Regions from separate parts of the Streptomyces sp. NPDC004435 genome, predicted to be linked through region 1. Evidence: riboswitches for the same ligand, from Rfam matches in the RefSeq annotation. Region 1 holds a riboswitch; each other region holds the start of a gene.
What was found. A riboswitch is a leader RNA that binds a small molecule or an ion and turns the genes downstream of it on or off. The one in region 1 is predicted to bind cobalamin.
Positions count from the first base shown of each region.

Region 2: another riboswitch for cobalamin. It lies ahead of ACFYT9_RS20345 (acyl-CoA thioesterase); the one in region 1 lies ahead of ACFYT9_RS27790 (ribonucleoside-diphosphate reductase subunit alpha).
Region 3: another riboswitch for cobalamin. It lies ahead of ACFYT9_RS35960 (energy-coupling factor ABC transporter permease); the one in region 1 lies ahead of ACFYT9_RS27790 (ribonucleoside-diphosphate reductase subunit alpha).
Region 4: another riboswitch for cobalamin. It lies ahead of metE (5-methyltetrahydropteroyltriglutamate--homocysteine S-methyltransferase); the one in region 1 lies ahead of ACFYT9_RS27790 (ribonucleoside-diphosphate reductase subunit alpha).

Region 1 is NZ_JBIAMB010000017.1:77,523-82,550, reverse strand. It holds gene mctP (monocarboxylate uptake permease MctP) at 1-929, shown strand, start outside; gene ACFYT9_RS27795 (GNAT family N-acetyltransferase) at 1,006-1,506, shown strand; cobalamin riboswitch at 1,527-1,686, shown strand; gene ACFYT9_RS27790 (ribonucleoside-diphosphate reductase subunit alpha) at 1,819-4,194, shown strand; gene ACFYT9_RS27785 (ribonucleotide-diphosphate reductase subunit beta) at 4,194-5,028, shown strand, end outside.
Region 2 is NZ_JBIAMB010000010.1:237,351-242,378, forward strand. It holds gene ACFYT9_RS20330 (Cmx/CmrA family chloramphenicol efflux MFS transporter) at 1-571, shown strand, start outside; gene ACFYT9_RS20335 (helix-turn-helix domain-containing protein) at 695-1,297, shown strand; gene ACFYT9_RS20340 (DedA family protein) at 1,590-2,075, shown strand; gene ACFYT9_RS20345 (acyl-CoA thioesterase) at 2,110-2,553, opposite strand; cobalamin riboswitch at 2,624-2,782, opposite strand; gene ACFYT9_RS20350 (ABC transporter permease) at 2,879-5,028, opposite strand, start outside.
Region 3 is NZ_JBIAMB010000029.1:34,970-39,997, forward strand. It holds gene ACFYT9_RS35940 (S8 family serine peptidase) at 1-99, shown strand, start outside; gene ACFYT9_RS35945 (ATP-binding cassette domain-containing protein) at 193-1,035, opposite strand; gene cbiQ (cobalt ECF transporter T component CbiQ) at 1,032-1,781, opposite strand; gene ACFYT9_RS35955 (energy-coupling factor ABC transporter substrate-binding protein) at 1,788-2,132, opposite strand; gene ACFYT9_RS35960 (energy-coupling factor ABC transporter permease) at 2,132-2,827, opposite strand; cobalamin riboswitch at 2,856-3,050, opposite strand; gene ACFYT9_RS35965 (PTS-dependent dihydroxyacetone kinase phosphotransferase subunit DhaM) at 3,244-3,651, opposite strand; gene dhaL (dihydroxyacetone kinase subunit DhaL) at 3,648-4,283, opposite strand; gene dhaK (dihydroxyacetone kinase subunit DhaK) at 4,291-5,028, opposite strand, start outside.
Region 4 is NZ_JBIAMB010000009.1:272,502-277,529, reverse strand. It holds gene ACFYT9_RS18935 (MmgE/PrpD family protein) at 1-149, opposite strand, end outside; gene ACFYT9_RS18930 (short-chain fatty acyl-CoA regulator family protein) at 332-1,765, shown strand; cobalamin riboswitch at 1,848-2,071, shown strand; gene metE (5-methyltetrahydropteroyltriglutamate--homocysteine S-methyltransferase) at 2,242-4,566, shown strand; gene ACFYT9_RS18920 (hypothetical protein) at 4,666-4,992, shown strand.

The sequences.
Region 1 (5,028 bases):
CCTACGCCACGATCAACCCGGCGACCGACAAGCCGCGCGGCTCGCTGATCCCGGGTGAGGCGAGCCAGTGGACGTACGCGACGCTCGCGCTCGGCTCGGCGCTCGCGCTCTTCATGTACCCGCACTCGATCACGGCGACCCTCTCCTCCAGGAGCCGCGAGGTCATCCGCCGCAACACCACGATCCTGCCGCTGTACTCGCTGATGCTGGGCCTGCTCGGACTGCTCGGCTTCATGGCGATCGCCGCCGGCATCCAGGTGAAGAACGGCCAGCTCGCCATCCCGCAGCTCTTCGAGAACATGTTCCCGGACTGGTTCGCGGGCGTCGCCTTCGCCGCGATCGGCATCGGCGCGCTCGTCCCGGCCGCGATCATGTCGATCGCCGCGGCCAACCTCTTCACCCGCAACATCTACAAGGACTTCATCAAGAAGGACGCCACCCCGGCACAGGAGACCAAGGTCTCCAAGCTGGTCTCGCTCCTGGTCAAGGTCGGCGCGCTCGCCTTCGTCCTCACCATGGACAAGACGGTCGCGATCAACTTCCAGCTGCTCGGCGGCATCTGGATCCTCCAGACCTTCCCGGCCCTGGTCGGCGGTCTGTTCACCCGCTGGTTCCACCGCTGGGCGCTGATCGCCGGCTGGGCGGTCGGCATGATCTACGGCACCCTCGCCGCGTACGGCGTGGCCAGCCCGACCCAGAAGCACTTCGGCGGCTCCTCCGCGGAGATCCCGGGCATCGGTGAGATCGGCTACATCGGCCTCACCGCCTTCGTCCTCAACATCGTCGTCACGGTGGTCCTCACCTTCGCCTTCCGGGCCGCCAAGGCCCCCGACGGCATCGACGAGACCTCCCCGTCGGACTACACGGCCGACGCCGGCGACAAGGGCGTCAGCACCGAGCTCCCCAAGGTCGGCGCCGCCACCCACTGAGCCGCGGACGCGCACGCGAGAGGGGCCCGGGAAAACCCGGGCCCCTCTCGCACGCCCGCGCGGCAGACTGGGACCCATGGACTTCACGATCAGGGCGGTACGGCCCGAGGAGCACGAGGAGCTCGGTGACCTCACCGGGCTCACCTATCTGAACGACGGGCTGCTGCTGCACGGGGAGGACGACTTCTACCTGGACGTGCTCCGCGACACGGCCCGGCGGGCGCGCGAGAGCGAGGTGCTGGTCGCCACCGACGCCGAGGACCGGATCGTCGGCGGGGTGACCTTCGCCCCCGGCGGCACCCCCTGGGCGGACATCGCCGTCCCCGGCGAGGCCGAGTTCCGGATGCTCGTGGTCGCGCCCGCGGCCCGCGGCAGGGGCGTCGGGGAGGCGCTCGTACGCGCCTGCGTGGACCGGGCGCGGGCCCTGCCCGGCTGCGCCAGGATCGTGCTCTCCACGGACGGCAAGATGGTCTCGGCCCACCGGATCTACGAGCGGATGGGCTTTCTGCGCACTCCCGAGCGGGACTGGCAGCCCATCCCCGAACACTCTCTGCGAACCTACGCCCTGGAGCTGTAGTCCACGGACCGACACAACATGTGGGGGGTGCCGCGATCGGCGCCCCCCACATGTATGCTCGTCCTCGCTGTCGTCGCAGGGGAATCCGGTGCGAATCCGGAACTGTCCCGCAACGGTGTACTTCGTGTGCCCTTGTCCACGGAGCGAGTCCGAGCACCTGCCGACAGTGCGCCCGGTACGACCGTTCCGGGTGCCGACGACGTCCGGGCCTCGCGGAATGGGCCGGTGGGCGCGGGCGCATCCGCGCGTACGGGTGCCCGTCCGCCCCTCCCCCGCCGCGGCCCCGGGCCGAGAGCGAGGGAGAGCCCCCACGTGACCATCGCGCCTGCGGGTCCGTCAGCCACCGAGGCCGCCGCGATCGAGAGCGACGGCCCCGGGACCGTGCTGCTGCGGACCCTGACCGACCTCACCGCCGACCTCACCGACACCGACCCCGGTCGGGTCGCCGCCGCCGCGCTGCGGGGCCGGCACGCCGGTTCGGACGAGGCGGAGCTGCGCGAACTGGCCACCGAGGCCGCCGCCGGACTGATCTCCGAGGACCCCGCCTACTCCCGGCTCGCCGCCCGGCTGCTCACCCTCACCATCGCCGAGGAGGCGGCCTCGCAGGGCGCCGTCTGCTTCTCCGCCTCCGTCGCCACCGGCCACCGCGAGGGCCTGATCGCCGACCGCACCGCCGCCTTCGTCGAGCTGCACGCGGACCGCATGGACGCGCTGATCGACCTCGCCGGCGACGACCGCTTCGGCTACTTCGGCCTGCGGACGCTCTACTCCCGCTACCTGCTGCGCCACCCGATCACCCGCAAGGTGATCGAGACCCCGCAGCACTTCATGCTCCGGGTGGCGGCGGGCCTCGCCGAGGACGACTCGCTCCGCGCGCTGGACGAGGTGGCGGCGCTGTACCGGCTGATGAGCCGGCTCGACTACCTGCCCTCCTCCCCCACGCTCTTCAACTCCGGCACCCGCCACCCGCAGATGTCCTCCTGCTACCTGCTGGACTCCCCGCAGGACGAGCTGGACTCGATCTACGACCGCTACCACCAGGTCGCGCGCCTGTCGAAGCACGCCGGCGGCATCGGCCTGTCCTACTCCCGGATCCGCTCGCGCGGCTCGCTGATCCGCGGCACCAACGGGCACTCCAACGGCATCGTGCCGTTCCTGAAGACCCTCGACGCCTCCGTGGCGGCGGTGAACCAGGGCGGCCGCCGCAAGGGCGCCGCCGCGGTCTACCTGGAGACCTGGCACGCGGACATCGAGGAGTTCCTGGAGCTCCGCGACAACACCGGCGAGGACGCCCGCCGCACCCACAACCTGAACCTCGCCCACTGGATCCCGGACGAGTTCATGCGCCGGGTGAACGCGGACGCCGAGTGGTCGCTCTTCTCCCCCGCCGACGTGCCCGAGCTGGTCGACCTGTGGGGCGAGGACTTCGACGCCGCCTACCGCGCCGCCGAGGCGAAGGGCCTGGCCCGCCGGACCATGCCGGCCCGCGACCTGTACGGCCGGATGATGCGGACCCTGGCCCAGACCGGCAACGGCTGGATGACCTTCAAGGACGCCTCGAACCGTACAGCCAACCAGACCGCCGAGCCCGGCACGGTCGTCCACTCCTCCAACCTCTGCACCGAGATCATCGAGGTCACGAACGACGGCGAGACGGCCGTCTGCAACCTCGGCTCGGTCAACCTCGGCGCCTTCGTGGCCGGCGGGACCATCGACTGGGAGCGGCTCGACGAGACCGTCCGCACGGCGGTCACCTTCCTCGACCGGGTCGTCGACATCAACTTCTACCCGACCGAGCAGGCCGGGAACTCCAACTCCCGCTGGCGTCCGGTCGGCCTGGGTGCCATGGGCCTCCAGGACGTCTTCTTCAAGCTGCGGCTGCCCTTCGACTCCGCCGAGGCCCGCGCGCTCTCCACCCGGATCGCCGAGCGCATCATGCTCGCCGCGTACGAGGCGTCCGCCGACCTCGCCGAGCGCAACGGTCCGCTGCCGGCCTGGGAGAAGACCCGTACCGCGCAGGGCGTGCTCCACCCCGACCACTACGGCGTCGCGCTCAACTGGCCCGAGCGCTGGGCCGCGCTGCGCGAGCGGATCGCGACGACCGGCATGCGCAACAGCCTGCTGCTCGCCATCGCCCCGACGGCGACGATCGCCTCCATCGCCGGCGTCTACGAGTGCATCGAGCCGCAGGTCTCCAATTTGTTCAAGCGCGAGACGCTCTCCGGCGAGTTCCTCCAGGTCAACTCGTACCTCGTCGACGAGCTGAAGGCGCTCGGCGTGTGGGACGCGCAGACCCGCGAGGCGCTGCGCGAGGCCAACGGCTCGGTGGCCGGCTTCGGCTGGGTCCCGGCCGAGGTGCGCGAGCTGTACCGCACGGCCTGGGAGATCCCGCAGCGCGGCCTCATCGACATGGCGGCGGACCGGACCCCGTTCCTGGACCAGTCGCAGTCGCTGAACCTCTTCATGGAGACGCCGACCATCGGCAAGCTGTCGTCGATGTACGCCTACGCCTGGAAGCGGGGCCTGAAGACGACGTACTACCTGCGCTCCCGCCCGGCGACCCGGATCGCCCGCGCGGCCCAGGCGTCCGCCACGGCCGCCGCCCCCATCCCCGTCCAGCAGGTCGCCGACCCCGACGCGGTCGCCTGCTCCCTTGAGAACCCCGAGTCCTGCGAGGCCTGCCAGTAATGAGCACCAACGAGCACAAGAACCTCCTGGACCCCGGCTTCGAGCTGACCCTCCGCCCGATGCGCTACCCGGACTTCTACGAGCGCTACCGGGACGCCATCAAGAACACCTGGACCGTCGAGGAGGTCGACCTCCACTCGGACGTCGCCGACCTCGCCAAGCTCACCCCCGGCGAGCAGCACATGATCGGCCGGCTGGTCGCGTTCTTCGCGACGGGCGACTCGATCGTGGCGAACAACCTGGTCCTGACGCTGTACAAGCACATCAACTCCCCCGAGGCGCGGCTCTACCTCTCGCGCCAGCTCTTCGAGGAGGCCGTGCACGTCCAGTTCTACCTGACCCTGCTGGACACCTACCTGCCCGACCCGGACGACCGCGCGGCGGCCTTCGACGCCGTCGAGAACATCCCCTCCATCCGCGAGAAAGCGCAGTTCTGCTTCAAGTGGATGGACTCGGTCGAGAAGATCGACCAGCTGGAGACGGCCGCCGACCGCCGCCGCTTCCTGCTCAACCTGATCTGCTTCGCCGCGTGCATCGAGGGCCTGTTCTTCTACGGCGCCTTCGCGTACGTCTACTGGTTCCGCTCGCGCGGCCTGCTGCACGGCCTGGCGACCGGCACCAACTGGGTGTTCCGCGACGAGACCATGCACATGAACTTCGCCTTCGAGGTCGTGGACACGGTCCGCAAGGAGGAGCCGGAGCTCTTCGACGACGCCCTCCAGCAGCAGGTCACCGACATGCTGAGGGAGGCCGTCGAGGCGGAGCTCCAGTTCGGCCGCGACCTGTGCGGTGACGGCCTGCCCGGCATGAACACCGAGTCCATGCGCGAGTACC
Region 2 (5,028 bases), on a different contig from region 1:
GTGGGTCGTCTACGCCGCGACGCTGCTGAGCACCGCCGCGTACATGATCTCGTACAACTACCTCGCCGCCTTCCTCACCGACGTCACCGGCGTCGACGCGGTGTGGGTGCCCCCGGTCCTGGTCCTCTTCGGCATCGGTGCCTTCGTCGGCCTGTCGATCGGAGGCCGGATCGCCGACCGCCGTCCGCACCAGGCGCTCCTCCTCGGCGCCGTCGGCATCCTGGTCACCTCGGTGCTGCTCGCGCTCCTCGCCGACCACACGATCCCGGTCGTCGTCCTGGTCCTGCTGCTGGGCGTCGCCGGCTTCGTGCTCAACCCGGCCGTCTACGGACGGGTGTTCGCGGTGGCGGCGGACGCGCCGACCCTCGCCGGCGCCACCGCCGTCTCCATGTTCCAGCTCGGCATCAGCATCGTGCCCGTCCTGGCGGGCGTGGCCCTCGGCGCCGGTGCCGGACTGACCGCCCTCCCCTGGCTGGGGGCCGCCCTGGCCGCCCTCACCGTCCCCGTCGTCCTGATCGACCGGACGATGACCCGCACCGGGGCGCGCGCCCCGCACCCGGGCGAGGGCTGACAGCTCCCCCCGTCGCAGGTCCGCGCCGCGCTCCCGGCCCGCCCCCGTGCCGGGAGCGCGGCGCGTGGTCCGAAAGCAGCACCCCTGGTTGCGACTTGGGGGACCGGAGGCTCTCATACGGACATGCAGCAGTCGTCGTCCCTCTCCCAGGTCCTGTCCGCCGTCGGCCCCCGGCTCAGGAGGGTCCGCACCACCCGCGGCGTCACCCTCGCCGCGCTCGCCAGGACGACCGGCATCTCCAAGAGCACCCTGTCGCGCCTGGAAGCGGGGCAGCGGCGCCCCAGCCTTGACCTGCTGCTGCCCATCGCCCAGGCGTTCCAGGTCCCGCTGGACGAGCTGGTGGGCGCGCCGGAGGTGGGCGATCCGCGGGTCAGGCTGAAACCCCATGCGGTCGGCGGCAACACCGTGCTGCCTCTGACACGTCAGCCGGGACCGCTGCAGAGCTACAAGATGATCCTGCCCGCCACGCGGGACACGCCCGACCCGTGCACGCACGAGGGGTACGAGTGGCTGTACGTGCTCTCGGGCCGCCTCCGCCTCGTGCTGGCCGACCACGATCTGGTGCTCGACCAGGGGGAGGTGGCCGAGTTCGACACCCGCCTGCCGCACTGGTTCGGCAGCACGGGGCAGGGGCCGGTCGAGGTGCTGAGCATCTTCGGGCGGCAGGGCGAGCGGATGCACGTCCGTGCCCGACCCTCGCACCGGACGCCCGCCTCCGGCACGTGAACCGGAGGCGGGCGTCCGGGTGCGGGGGAGCGCCGAGGGGTGGGGAACGGGCGGAGTGGGTAGCTCGTGGGGCGTCCGGGGTGCGCCCGGTCCGGTGGACGGGCGTTCGGTTAGGGTGACCTTGCTGGACGTCCGGCTCGGTGGTGGGGGCGGGTTCGGGTGCCGGTACGGTGGGATCCAGGCGACGGAACGGGCAGAGGCGGAGCGCAGGTGAGAGGCGGAGACCGGGCTGGTGCCCGTCGCGGGACCGGTGTGGCGGGACCCTCGCCGCGGGTGACCGGAGCGAGGCGCCGTGGGTGAGATCCTGCGCGTGGCCGGAGCCCTGTACGTGATCGTTCTGCTCCGGGCCGGGGGGACCTTCGCCGTCGGCTGGCTCGCCGGCGCCGGCGCCAGGCGCGGCAGGTTCGCCGAGCGGATGTCCTCCGCCAAGTTCCAGCGCGCCGAACGGGCCATCCAGCGGTGGGGCGCGCCCGTCGTGGCCGTCTCCTTCCTGACCGTGGGCTTCCAGACCGCCGCCAACTTCCTCGCCGGCACCATGCGGATGCCGCTGCCGCGCTACCTTCCCGCGCTGTTCGTCGGCGGAGCGGCCTGGGCCCTGCTCTACGCCGTCTTCGGGATCGGCGCGATCGCCGCACTGGGCGCGCTGTTCGCCCGGCACACGGCACTGGGCGTGGCGGGCGTGGCCGTCCTCCTGCTCGCCGCGTGCGGACTCGTCGTCCTCCGGAGGCGCAGGGCGGTGGCGACCGCCCCTGAGGCGGACGCGCCCGGACAGTCCTGAGGGCCGGGACGCGTCGTCCGCCGCGGGACCCCGGTCAGGAGACGCCGGCGTTCACCACGTCGAGGGCGGGCACCGGACGGGGGGAGCCGTCGGTGTCTATGGCGACGAAGGTGAGGAAGGCGGTCGCGACCTCGGTGGCGGGGCCGGAGCTGTTCCAGCGCTCGGCGGTCACGCGGACGCCGACGGTCATCGAGGTCCTGCCCGCCCGTTCCAGACCGGCCTCCACACTGAGCAGGTCCCCGGCCCGGACCGGGGCGAGGAAGGTCATCCGGTCGACCGACACGGTCACCGCCGGTCCGTCGGCGTGACGCCCGGCGGCCGCCGCGGCGGCGTCGTCGATCAGCTTCATCATGACGCCACCGTGGATGGTGCCGTACAGGTTGGTGTCGTGCTCGCTCATGATGTGGGCGAGCACCACCCGGGAGTCGTCCGGGGTCTTGGCGGGACGGGGGGATGCGGAGACGGCACGATCGGCCACGTCAACTCTCCTTCGCGAGTCGCGGCGGGCTGCACCGCGCGCACGGGTCGCCGGCGCGCGGACAGCGGGCAGGTCTTCGGACTCGCGGGCCCGCCCACCGGATCTCCACCCGGCGGAACCCCTACTGGCCGTCGCTTCCCAGACCCTTCCAGGACCCAGTGCGTAGGACGGCGGTCGTTCCCGCTCACCGCTGCGGGGCAGTCCCGGATTCCCACCGGGTTCCCTCTTACGACGCGTCCCGTACGGCTGACGGGGGCGAACCAGCTGCACCTGCCAGCGTACGCGCCGCCGCCGCCCCCGCGGACCCTCCCCCCGGCTTGACCTGCTATTCCGTGCGCAGAGCCGTGGCCGTGCGGGTCCTGGCCGCCCACCCGGCGGGGAGGAGGGCCCCCAAGACGGCGATGAGCGGCCCGCCGAGGGCCAGGGGGAGGAGTTCGGCCGCGCCGTACACGTCGACGACGGAGGCCGGGAGGCGGAGCCCCACGCCGTCGGCCATCGCGGGCATGATCCGGCCGTGCAGGGCGACCCCGAGCGGCACGCCCAGGACGCCCGCGACCGTCCCGGTCACGGCGACCGAGGTGAGGACCATCGCCACGGTCTGACGGGGGGTCATGCCGAGCGCCTTGTGCACCCCGATCTCCCGGACGCGCTCGCGGGTGTCGAGCAGCACGCCGTTGAGGACGCCGAGCGCGGCGACGGTGACGAGGACCAGGGTCAGGAGCGCGGCCAGCGCGTTGAGCGTGACGACCATGTCGCCGCCCGAGCGGAGCGCGCCGGCCCGTGCGGTGAGTCCCAGGGGGGCCAGGCGGGCGTTCAGCGCCTCGACGTAGGCCGGTACGCCGGTGCCCGGGGCGACCGCGACATGGTGGCTCGTCGAGGTCCGGTCGGGGTGCGCGGGGGCGACGGTCGCGAAGTCGGTGAACACCTGCATGCCGTCGTTGCGCGGGTCGAGGACCTCGCCCACGATCCGTACCGTGACCGGTTCGGCCATGCCGCTCAGGGTGACCGTGTCGCCGACGCGGGTGCCGGTCGCGGTCAGGAAGGGGGTCGGGACCACGGCCTCGCCCGGCTTCCCGAACCAGCGGCCCGAGACCATCGTGTAGCCGCCCCAGGAGGCGTCGCCGGTGAAGGCGACCACCTCGACCAGCCCGGTGAGGCCGGCCACCGTCGCCCGTACCGTCGTGGCGCTGTACTGCCTCCCGGTGCCCGCGGTCCCGGCGATCGCCGCGGTGACGGCGGCGGGATCGGCCTTCGGGGTCCGCTCCGGCGCCGCCGTGCCGGGCGGCCCGAGGGCGGGCCGCGGCTCGGGCACGGTGACGTCCGCCACGTCGTGGGTCCTGGCCTTCATCACCTCGCCGAGCGAGGCGCCCATCCCCACGGTGAACGTGACGGCGGCCGCGCCGAACAGGATCGCCGTGCCCATGGCCAGCGCGCGGACCGGCCGGGCGAAGGGCCGCATCAGGCCCAGGGCGACCGGCTGCGGCAGCGGCAGGCGCCCGGCCGCGCGGGCCGCCCGGCCGCCGCGCCCCGCCGGTACGGCCCGCCCGACGGCGAGCGCGTCGACCGTGCGCAGCCGGCCCGCCCGCCAGGCGCTCGCCCACGCGGTCGCCGCCACCAGACCGAGCACCCCGGCGATCACCGCCAGGTCGACGGAGGGCGTCACGGCCAGGGAGGAGGTGCCGTACACCTCCTCCGCCTCGGCCAGCACGGGCACCGCGAGCAGATGGCCGACGAGCACACCGGCGGTCGTGCCGACGGCGGCCGGCACCAGCGCCTGGCCCAGATACGCCCGTACGACCTGGGCCGGGGTGCAGCCGACGGCCTTCAGGATCCCGATCCGGCGCGTCCCCGTCCCGACCGCCGACGCGACGACGTTGCCGACGACGAGCACCGACATGACCAGGCCGAGCGCGCCGAACGCCACGAGGAAGGGGACGTAGAGCGCGGTGTCGCGCTCGGCGCCCTCCGCGACGGCCAGCCACGACCGCTCGCCCACGGCCGCCCCGGCCGGCAGCCCGGCCGTCACCGCCCTCCCGCCCGCGGCGACGGCCCCCTCGGTGCCCGCGTCGGCGAAGCGGTACAGCATCTGGAAACCGCCGCCGCCGGGCGGGATCAGCGCCGGCGTCTGGTCCGGGACCACCCACGCGTCGGCGGTCCCGGTGACCGAGCGGGCGATTCCGACCACCGTCAGCGCCTGACCGCCGGACGGCCCCGGGAACTCGATCCTCAGACCCAGGACGGGGCGGACCGGGGCGTCGGGGGAGAGCACGATCTCGCCCGGGCCCGCGGCCCACCGCCCGTCGACCAGCGCCACCGCGTCCACCTCCCGGCCGGGGTCGGGCCGCCCGACGACGGTCACCGGCCACCCGGGGCCCGACGCGTCCGCCCGCGGCGCGATCGTCGCGGTACGGAACGGCCCGGCTGCCGCGCTCACCCCCGCGGCCCCGCCGGAGCCCGCCAGCCGCCCGGCGCTCA
Region 3 (5,028 bases), on a different contig from region 1:
GGAGCCACCGGCAAGCAGGTCACCCTGCGCACCGAACTGACCGACGCGAACGGCAACTCCGTCCGCCAGACGGTCACCCGCGCCTACGACGTGCGCTGATCCACCCCGGAGCCCCGCCGGACGCCCGCCCACCGGGCGGACGCCCGGCGGGGCCTCCCCGCGCCGTAACCCCGGGGCGCTCCCGACGGGCCCTCAGCCCACCCGGTCCAGCAGGGCGTCCAGATCCTCCGCCGTCCGGGGGCCCGGTACGCCCTCCGGCAGCAGCCCCCGCTCCCTGAGCAGCCGCTCGACCGGCACCGCCCACGGACGTCGCAGCCGGGCCGCGTCGAGCAGGGCCTCGTCCGCGAGGAGCACGGCGGCCGGGCCGGTGCGCAGCCCGGCGGGGGAGAGCACGGCGGCCTCGTCGGCCCACCGCAGCGCCAGGTCCACGTCGTGCGTGGCCATGACCACCGTGGTGCCCGCCGCCCGCAGCCGCTCCAGGGTCTCCAGGAGGCGCTCCTGGCCGTGCGGGTCGAGGCCCGCCGTCGGCTCGTCCATGATCAGGACCCGGGGCCGCATCGCGACCGCGCCGGCGATCGCCGCACGCTTGCGCTGCCCGTACGACAGCAGGTGCGTCGGCCGGTCCGCGAGCGCCGTGATGTCCAGCGCCTCCAGCGCCTCGGCGACCCTCAGCCGCACCTCCTCCTCGGGCAGCCCCAGGTTCATCGGCCCGAAGGACACGTCCTGCGCCACCGAGGCGGCGAAGAGCTGGTCGTCCGGATCCTGCACCACCAGCTGCACCGAGGTCCGCAGCCGGGTCAGCCCCTTCCGGTCGTACGCCACTTCCGTACCGTCCAGGAGCAGCGCCCCCTCCCCGCAGCGCAGCCCGCCGCTCAGCAGCCGCAGCAGCGTCGTCTTCCCGCCGCCGTTGCGCCCGAGCAGCGCGATCGCCCGGCCCTCCGTCACCGCGAAGGCGACACCGGAGAGGACGGCCGGCCCGTCCTCGTACGCGAAACCCGCGCGCACCAACTCCACGACCGGGGTGGGGGCCGTCATGCGAGGAACCTTTCCAGTACGAGGGTGAGGGCGACGAGCCCCGCGAGGAGGCCGGCCGTCGCCGCGAGGAACGGGCGGGAGACCGGGGCCTCGGGCAGCAGCACCCGCAGCGTCCCGTCGTAACCGCGCCCGGCGAGACCGGTCTGGAGCCGCTGCGCCCGGTCGAAGGCCCGCACGAACGAGGTCGCGCCGAGCCCGGCCAGCGACCGCCACACGGCCGCCCGGGTCGTTGCCCCGAGCCGCGCCGCCTGCGCCTGACGCACCTTGGCCTGGGCGTCGAGCAGCAGGAAGACGATCCGGTACATCACCAGGGCCACGTCCACCACCGGCGCCGGCACCCCGGCCCCGACCAGGCGCGGCAGCACGTCCGACACCGGTGTGGTGAACGCGAACAGCAGCACGCCCAGCGAGGCCGACGCCGTCCGCAGCAGCAGCTCTCCGGCGTGCACGGGCCCGTCCGGAGCCCAGGCCACGGCGCCCCCGGGCCCGCCCACCGCGAACAGCAGCGGAACGGCTCCGGTGACGCAGAAGCCCAGGGGGATCCGGAAGGCCCGCCACAGCTGCCGGCCCGGCACACCGGCCGGGCCGAGCAGGACGGCGAGGGTGGCCGCCGCGATCAGGGGCGCCCCCGGCCACGGCGGCAGACACACCGCGCAGAGCGTCAGACCGAAGCCGAGCGCGGCCTTCTCCGCCGGATGACGGCGGCGCCAGCGACTGCTGTGCGCCGCCGCGTCGATCGGCAGCATCCGCGGCTACGCGTCCGCGCCCGGGGCGCCGCTCTCCTCACGGGCCGCGGCCCGCTCCTCGCCCTGCCGGCGACCGCGCCGCACGCCGAAGTAGTAGGCGAGGACACCGGCGCCGAGGGCCGCCTGGAGGGCGAACAGCGCCGACTCGATCTCGCCGGACGGCGGCTCGTAGAGCGGGCTGAACCACGGCTCGTAGTCCGGCTTGATCTCGGTGATCGCCGTCTCGGCCTCCGCGTCCGCGCCGGCGAACGGCTCCTCCTTGTGGTCGCCGAGCCCGAGCACCAGGGGCAGGACCGCCAGCGCCGCCACGAGCGCCAGCAGCAGGGTGTTGATCTTCGCGTTCCGGCTCATCACGCCGCCGCCTCCTCGCGTCGCTTCGACTCCGTCCGGGTGAGCACGCCGAGACGCAGCAGGTCACCCTTGCTGGACTGCATGAGCAGCCGCACCACCAGCACGGTCAGCAGGCCCTCGCTCACGGCGAGCGGGATCTGCGTCACCGCGAAGATGGAGCCGAACTTCGCCAGCGACCCCGCGATGCCGGTGCCCGGGTCGGGGAAAGCGACGGCCAGCTGGACGCTGGTCACGCAGTAGGTGGACAGGTCGGCGACGAACGCGCCGAAGAAGACGCTCACCATCAGCGGCGCCCCGGACCGCTTCAGCAGCACATAGGCGCCGTACCCCGCCCAGGGGCCGACGATCGCCATCGAGAAGACGTTCGCCCCCAGCGTGGTCAGCCCGCCGTGGGCGAGCAGCAGCGCCTGGAAGAGGAGCGTGATGGTGCCGAGGACCGCCATGATCGGCGGCCGGAACAATATCGCGCCCAGTCCCGTACCCGTAGGGTGGGAGCAACTGCCCGTCACCGACGGCAGCTTGAGCGCGGACAGGACGAACGTGAAGGCGCCGGCGGCGCCGAGCAGCAGGGTGGACTCGGGGTTGGCGCGCACCTCGCGGGTGAGCGCGCGGACGCCGTGGACGACGAACGGGGCCGATGCGACGCCCCAGGCGGCCGCATGGACGGGGGGCAGATACCCCTCGGCGATATGCATGATCGGGAGACCCTCTCCAGCACCTCGTGGATGGACAACGCGCCCTGGCCGGTCTCCTGGCTGACGGTCATGACGCCCGACTCCGCCTTCCCATCCCGCGACGGTCTCCCGCGGCGGAACAGTGGCTTCCCCGAGGGGATGGAGCCGGACCTCCCGATCACAGTGGCGAGGGCCGCACCGGTACTGCACCGGTTTCCCGAACACCAAGGCGGTGCGACATTAGTGTGTTGACCTGCCTCATCACAATGCGGGGTCGGTCACTCGCGCTCGGACATCTCCCAAGGCCCGGCGCCGTGCGGGACCCGTTGTCAGACCCCCGCACTAGCGTGGACGTGTCCTAGTGCGTTGCTGCTGCTCGGACGAGGGCGCCCCGGCGGCGTGGAACCCGGCCGGGGCGCCCCGCTTACCTGCGGGCGTCAGACCTTGCGGTAGGCGTACGCCTCCGAGGCCGCCGCCGCGACCGCGTCCAGGTCCCCGCCGGCGCTCGCCGTCACCAGCGCGGCCACCGCGCCCTCCACGAAGGGCGCGTCCACCAGCCGGGTGCCCTCCGGAAGCTCGTCGCCCTCCGCGAGGAGCGCCTTCACCGTCAGTACGGCACTGCCCAGGTCCACCAGGACGGCCACCCCGGCGCCCGCGTCGACGGCCTTCGCGGCCTCGGCGATCAGGTCGGCGCTGGTGCCGAGCCCTCCGCCGGGCCCGCCGCCCGCCGCCGCGACCGGCGCCAGGTCGCCGCCGCCGGCGAGCCCCCGGGCCAGGTCGGCGACCGCCTCCGCGACGGCGCCGCTGTGCGAGACCAGCACGATCCCGACCCTGCCCCCGCTCACCGCCCCGCCCCCTCTCCTGTTCCGGCCGCCTCCGCCGTCTCCGCCAGCGCGGCGAAGAGCAGCGCCGAGGAGGTCGCCCCCGGATCCTGGTGGCCGACCGACCGCTCCCCGAGATAGCTGGCCCGGCCCTTGCGGGCGCGCAGCGGGACGGTCGCGAGCGCGCCCTCGTCGGCCGCGGCGCGCGCCGCGGCGAAGGACTCGGGCAGCGCCGCCACGGCGGGGGTCAGCGCGTCCAGCATCGTCTTGTCGCCCGGTACGGCTCCGCCGAGCTGCCCGACGGCGGCGACCCCGGCCGCGAGCGCGTCCGCGAGCTCGGCCCGCGTGACCTCCCCGCCCTCGCCGAGCGCCTTGCCGGCCCGGCGCAACAGCGTCCCGTAGAGCGGCCCCGAGGCCCCGCCCACCGTGGAGATCAGCTGCCGCCCGGCGGTCACGAGGACCGCGCCCGGTGTCGCGGGCGGCTCCTTCGCCAGCGTGTCGGCGACGGCGGCGAACCCGCGCCGCAGATTGGCGCCGTGGTCCGCGTCGCCGATCGCCGCGTCCAGCTCGGTCAGGCGCCCGGCCTCCCGCTCCACCGCCGCCGCCACGGCCGCCATCCAGCGCACCGCGAACGCGGCGCCGTACGTCTCCGTCATCGTCCCCTCACCGGCCCCATCGCAGCGCGGCCGTCGACACCGGCGCGTCCCACAGCCGCAGCAGCTCCTCGTCCGCCGCGCACACCGTCACCGAGCACCCCGCCATGTCGAGCGAGGTCACGTAGTTCCCGACCAGCGTCCGCGCCACCGGCACCCGGCGCGCGTCGAGGACCCGCCGCACCTCGGCGTTGAACCCGTACAGCTCCAGCAGTGGCGTCGCCCCCATGCCGTTCACCAGCAGCAGCACCGGATCCGACGGCCGCAGGTCGTCGAGGACCGCGTCGACGGCGACCTCGGCGATCTCCCGCGCGGTCATCATCCCGCGCCGCTCCCGCCCCGGCTCGCCGTGGATGCCGACGCCCAACTCCAGCTCCCCGGGCGGAAGGTCGAAGGTCGGGCTGCCCTTGGCGGGCGTGGTGCAGGCGCTCAGCGCGACCCCGAACGACCGCGACCGCGCGACCACCCGCCGGGCCAGCGCCTCCACCCGCTCCAGCGGGGCGCCCTCGTCGGCCGCCGCCCCGGCCAGCTTCTCCACGAAGAGGGTGGCCCCGGTCCCGCGCCGCCCCGCCGTGTACAGGCTGTCGGTCACGGCCACGTCGTCGTCGACGAGCACCCGGGCGACCTGGATGCCCTCGTCCTCGGCGAGTTCGGCGGCCATCTCGAAGTTCAGCACGTCACCCGTGTAGTTCTTCACCACGAACAGCACCCCCGCCCCGCTGTCCACCGCCGCCGCGGCCCGCACCAT
Region 4 (5,028 bases), on a different contig from region 1:
ATCCGGTTGATCACCATCTCCGATGCCTCGGGGTCGAGGTCGGGTGCCTCCTGGGTGCCGGTGGCGACGACGGCCAGCTTCCAGGCGAGCTGCTCCTCTCGGGACAGTCGGTCGGCGCTGGGGTGGACGCGTACCTGGTGGTCGATCACGGGACTCCTCGCGGCGTGCGGCGGATGCGTCGTACGCCGCCGAGTCTTCCCCCGGGGCGGGCCGGAGGCGACGGTGCCACCTTGCGTAATCCGTCCCTGCGCGAGGTGCGAAACTGCGAATTTTGCGAAATCTGCGGATGGTAAATTCGCACCCAAGGGTGAGCAGAGGAGTCGTGATCGACATGGGACGGTCGCCCGGGCGGAAGATCTACGCCCACGCGAAACTGCGCAGGCTGCGCCGTGAGCGGGGGATGAACCAGGTCGAACTGGCCCGCGCCCTGGGCCTGTCCACCAGTTACCTCAACCAGATCGAGCACAACCAGCGCCCGCTCACCGCCCCGGTGCTCCTGCGCATCGCGGAGGTGTTTGGCGTCGATGCGGAATTCTTCTCCGAGGCGGGCGAGGAGCGGCTCGCGACCGACCTGCGGGCGGCCCTCGGGGACGAGGCATGCGGTCCCGTCCCCGTCCCGTCGGCGGAGATCGCGGACGTGGCCCGCGATCACCCGGAGGTCGCCAGGGCCCTCGTCGCGCTGCACCAGCGGTACCGGGGCGCCTCGGAGCGCGTCGCCGCCCTGGCCTCCCCCGGCGAGACCGCCGGCCTGCTGCCCGCCGAACCCCACGACGAGGTGCGCGACTTCTTCTACGCCCACCACAACCATGTCGCGGCCCTGGAGACGGAGGCCGAACGCACCGCGGAGGCGCTGGATCTGGGCCGGGTCGGGCGCGCCGCGGACACGCTCGCCGCCCACCTGACCGCACGGCACGGGGTCAAGGTGCTCCCGGCCGGGGCGGAACGCTCGGCCGACGTCCGCCGCTTCGACCCCGACAACGGGCTGCTCCTGCTGTCCCCGTGGCTCAGCGAGGGGCAACGGGCCTTCCAACTGGCCACGCAGCTGGCGTTCCTGGAGCACGGGCCGCTGCTCGACGCCCTGGTGGCGACGGCGGAGCCGGCCACCCCGCAGGCCGAGAGTCTGGCCCGGATCGGCCTCGCCAACTACTTCGCCGGCGCGGTCCTCATGCCCTACACCGCCTTCCACGCGGCGGCCGAGAAGGTCCGCTACGACATCGAACTCCTCCAGGCGCTCTTCGGCGTGAGCTTCGAGACCGTGTGCCACCGCCTGAGCACCCTGCAGCGCACCGGCCGCCGAGGCGTCCCGTTCTCCTTCCTCCGCGCCGACCGCGCGGGGAACATCTCGAAACGGCAGTCCGCCACCGACTTCCACTTCTCCCGCCTCGGCGGCACCTGCCCCCTGTGGACCGTCTACGAGGCCTTCTCCGCCCCCGGCCGGATCCTCACCCAGGTCGCCGAGATGCCGGACGGCAAGCGGTACTTCTGGATCGCCCGCACCGTGACCCGGGGCGGCTTCGGCCACCACGCGCCGCGTGCCGAGTTCGCCGTCGCCCTCGGCTGCGAACTCCGCCACGCGAGCCGTCTCGTGTACGCCGAGGGCATCGCCCTGGACGACCCCCGCGCGGCCACCCCGATCGGCCTCGGCTGCCGGATCTGCGAACGGCAGGACTGCGCCCAGCGGGCCAGACCCCCGGCCGGCGGCAGCCTCTCCGTCGACCCCGACCGGCGCACCCATGTGCCGTATCCGGTGGTCGTCGAGGAGTGAGACGGACCCTCCACGACAGAGGAATGTCTCATTCCACCGTCCAAATGGCGGATAACCCTCGCCGCTCGGCGATTGCGCCCTCTACTCTGGCCGAGCAGCTGGTTCGCCCCGTCCGCCAGACGGGATGCGTCGTAAGAGGGAACCCGGTGGAAATCCGGGACTGCCCCGCAGCGGTGAGCGGGAACGACCGCCGTCATACGCACTGGGATTGTGAGGTCCTGGGAAGCGACGGCCACTAGGTGCCTGCCTCGGAAGAGGCCGGCGTGCCCGCGAGTCCGAAGACCTGCCCGCTGTCCGTGCACGGACGTATTCCGCGCACGCATCCACCGGTGACCTCGTGGGCGGGTCGGCGTAGACAGCGAACGGCCGTCGTGATGTTTTTTCACGGCGAGGTCCGTGCGCTCCCTCGTCACCTTCGCGTCCGCGTCCCGTCACCGGGACGTCGATCTGGGCACAACTCGCGAAGGAGAGTCTCCGTGACCACGAAGTCCGCAGCCGCGGCAGCACAGGCCACCGTCTACGGCTACCCCCGCCAGGGTCAGAACCGTGAACTGAAGAAGGCGATCGAGGGCTACTGGAAGGGCCGCGTCTCCGCCGACGCCCTCCGCGCCACCGCCGCCGACCTGCGCCGTTCGAACCGGCAGCAGCTGGCCGACGCCGGCATCACCGAAGTGCCCACCGGCGACTTCTCCTACTACGACCACGTCCTCGACACCTCCGTGATGGTCGGCGCCATCCCCGAGCGCCACCGCGAGGCGGTCGCCGCCGACGCCCTGGACGGCTACTTCGCCATGGCGCGCGGCACCCAGGACGTGGCGCCGCTGGAGATGACCAAGTGGTTCGACACCAACTACCACTACCTCGTCCCCGAGCTGGGCCCTGACACGGTCTTCACCGCCGACTCCGCCAAGCAGGTCGCCGAGCTGAAGGAGGCCCTCGCCGAGGGCCGCACCGCCCGCCCGGTCCTCGTCGGCCCGGTCACCTACCTGCTGCTCGCCAAGCCCGCCCCCGGTGTCGACGCCGACTTCGAGCCGATCACCCTGCTCGACCGGCTGCTCCCCGTCTACGCCGAGGTCCTCGCCGACCTGCGCGCCGCCGGCGCCGAGTGGGTCCAGATCGACGAGCCCGCGCTCGTCCAGGACCGCACCCCGGCCGAGCTCGACGCCGCCGCCCGCGCCTACCGCGAGCTCGGCGGCGCCGCCGACCGGCCCAAGCTCCTGGTCGCCTCCTACTTCGACCGCCTCGGCGACGCCCTCCAGGTCCTCGCCGCCGCCCCGGTCGACGGCCTCGCGCTCGACTTCACCGACTCCGCCGCCGCCAACCTCGACGCCCTCGCCGCCGTCGGCGGCCTGCCCGGCAAGCGGCTCGTCGCCGGTGTCGTCAACGGCCGCAACATCTGGATCAACGACTACCAGAAGTCGCTGGCCACCCTCGGCACCCTGCTCGGCCTGGCCGACCGGGTCGACGTGGCGGCGTCCTCCTCGCTGCTCCACGTCCCCCTCGACGCCTCCGCCGAGACCGACATCGATCCCGAGGTCCGGCGCTGGCTCGCCTTCGCCCGCCAGAAGGCCGCCGAGATCGCCACCCTCGCCCGCGGCCTCTCCGAGGGCACCGAGGCCATCGCCGACGCACTGGCCGCCAACCGCGCCGACCTCGCCTCCCGCGCCGGCTCCGCCCTCACCCACGACCCGGCCGTCCGTGCCCGCACCGCGGCCATCACCGAGGCCGACGGCCGCCGCTCGCAGCCGTACGCCCGGCGCACGGTGGCCCAGCGCGCCCACCTGGGCCTGCCGGTGCTCCCGACCACCACGATCGGTTCCTTCCCGCAGACCGACGAGCTGCGCGTCGCCCGCGCCGACCTGCGCGCCGGCCGGATCGACACGGCCGGTTACGACGAGCGGATCGAGAACGAGATCCGCGAGGTCATCGCCTTCCAGGAGAAGACCGGCATCGACGTCCTCGTGCACGGCGAGCCCGAGCGCAACGACATGGTGCAGTACTTCGCCGAGCAGCTGGACGGCTACCTCGCCACCCAGCACGGCTGGGTCCAGTCGTACGGCACCCGCTACGTCCGCCCGCCGGTCCTCGCCGGCGACATCTCCCGCCCCACCCCGATGACCGTGCGCTGGACGACCTACGCCCAGGCGCAGACGGCCAAGCCGGTCAAGGGCATGCTGACCGGTCCGGTCACCATGCTCGCCTGGTCCTTCGTCCGTGACGACCAGCCGCTCGGCGAGACCGCCCGCCAGGTCGCCCTCGCCCTGCGCGACGAGGTGAACGACCTGGAGGCCGCGGGCACTTCGGTCATCCAGGTCGACGAGCCCGCGCTGCGCGAGACCCTGCCCCTGCGGGCCGAGGACCACGCCGCGTACCTCGACTGGGCCACCGAGTCGTTCCGCCTCTCCACCAGCGGGGTCCGGCCGGACACCCAGATCCACACCCACATGTGCTACGCCGAGTTCGGTGACATCGTCCAGGCCATCGACGACCTCGACGCCGACGTCATCAGCCTGGAGGCCACCCGCTCGCACATGCAGGTCGCCGGAGAGCTGGCGGAGCACGGCTACCCTCGCGAGGCCGGCCCGGGCGTCTGGGACATCCACTCCCCGCGCGTCCCCAGCGCGGAGGAGGCCGCCAAGCTGCTCCGTACCGGCCTGGAGGCCATCCCCGCCGAGCGGCTGTGGGTCAACCCCGACTGCGGTCTGAAGACCCGCGGCTGGACCGAGACCCGGGCCTCTCTGGAGAACCTGGTCGCCGCGGCCCGCACGGTCCGCTCGGAGCTGACGGCCGACAACGGCTGACGCCCCTGGCCCGGGCCGGACAGCACGCTGTCCGGCCCGGGCCGAGGAGACGACAGCCCCTGAGCGGCGTGCGGACGACCCGGTGACGGAAGGTCGCGGATGGCGAAGAGCAATCCCCGTCAGATCATGCTCGACGGGCGGCCCATGGTGGTTCTGACCACGAAGGAGTACGCCGCCCTCGTCGCCGCACGCCGCCAGGCGGGCGGCCTCGCCGCCCGGCTGCGCGTGGTCGGCGACACCCTCAGGGACACGATCGACTTCCTCTCCGCCCTGATCGCCGCGCTCGAGTCCGAGGCCGCCGGCGGATCCGGCGGCCGGTCCGGCGCCACCGGACAGCCCCTGCCCGCCCTCCTCGCCTCGGCGCCGGCCTTCCTCCGCCACGCCTCGGGGATCGTCGGCGGGCCCCGTACGCCCCCGTCCCGCTAGGGCCGGACCCGACGGGAATGGTCAGACAGGCCCTGG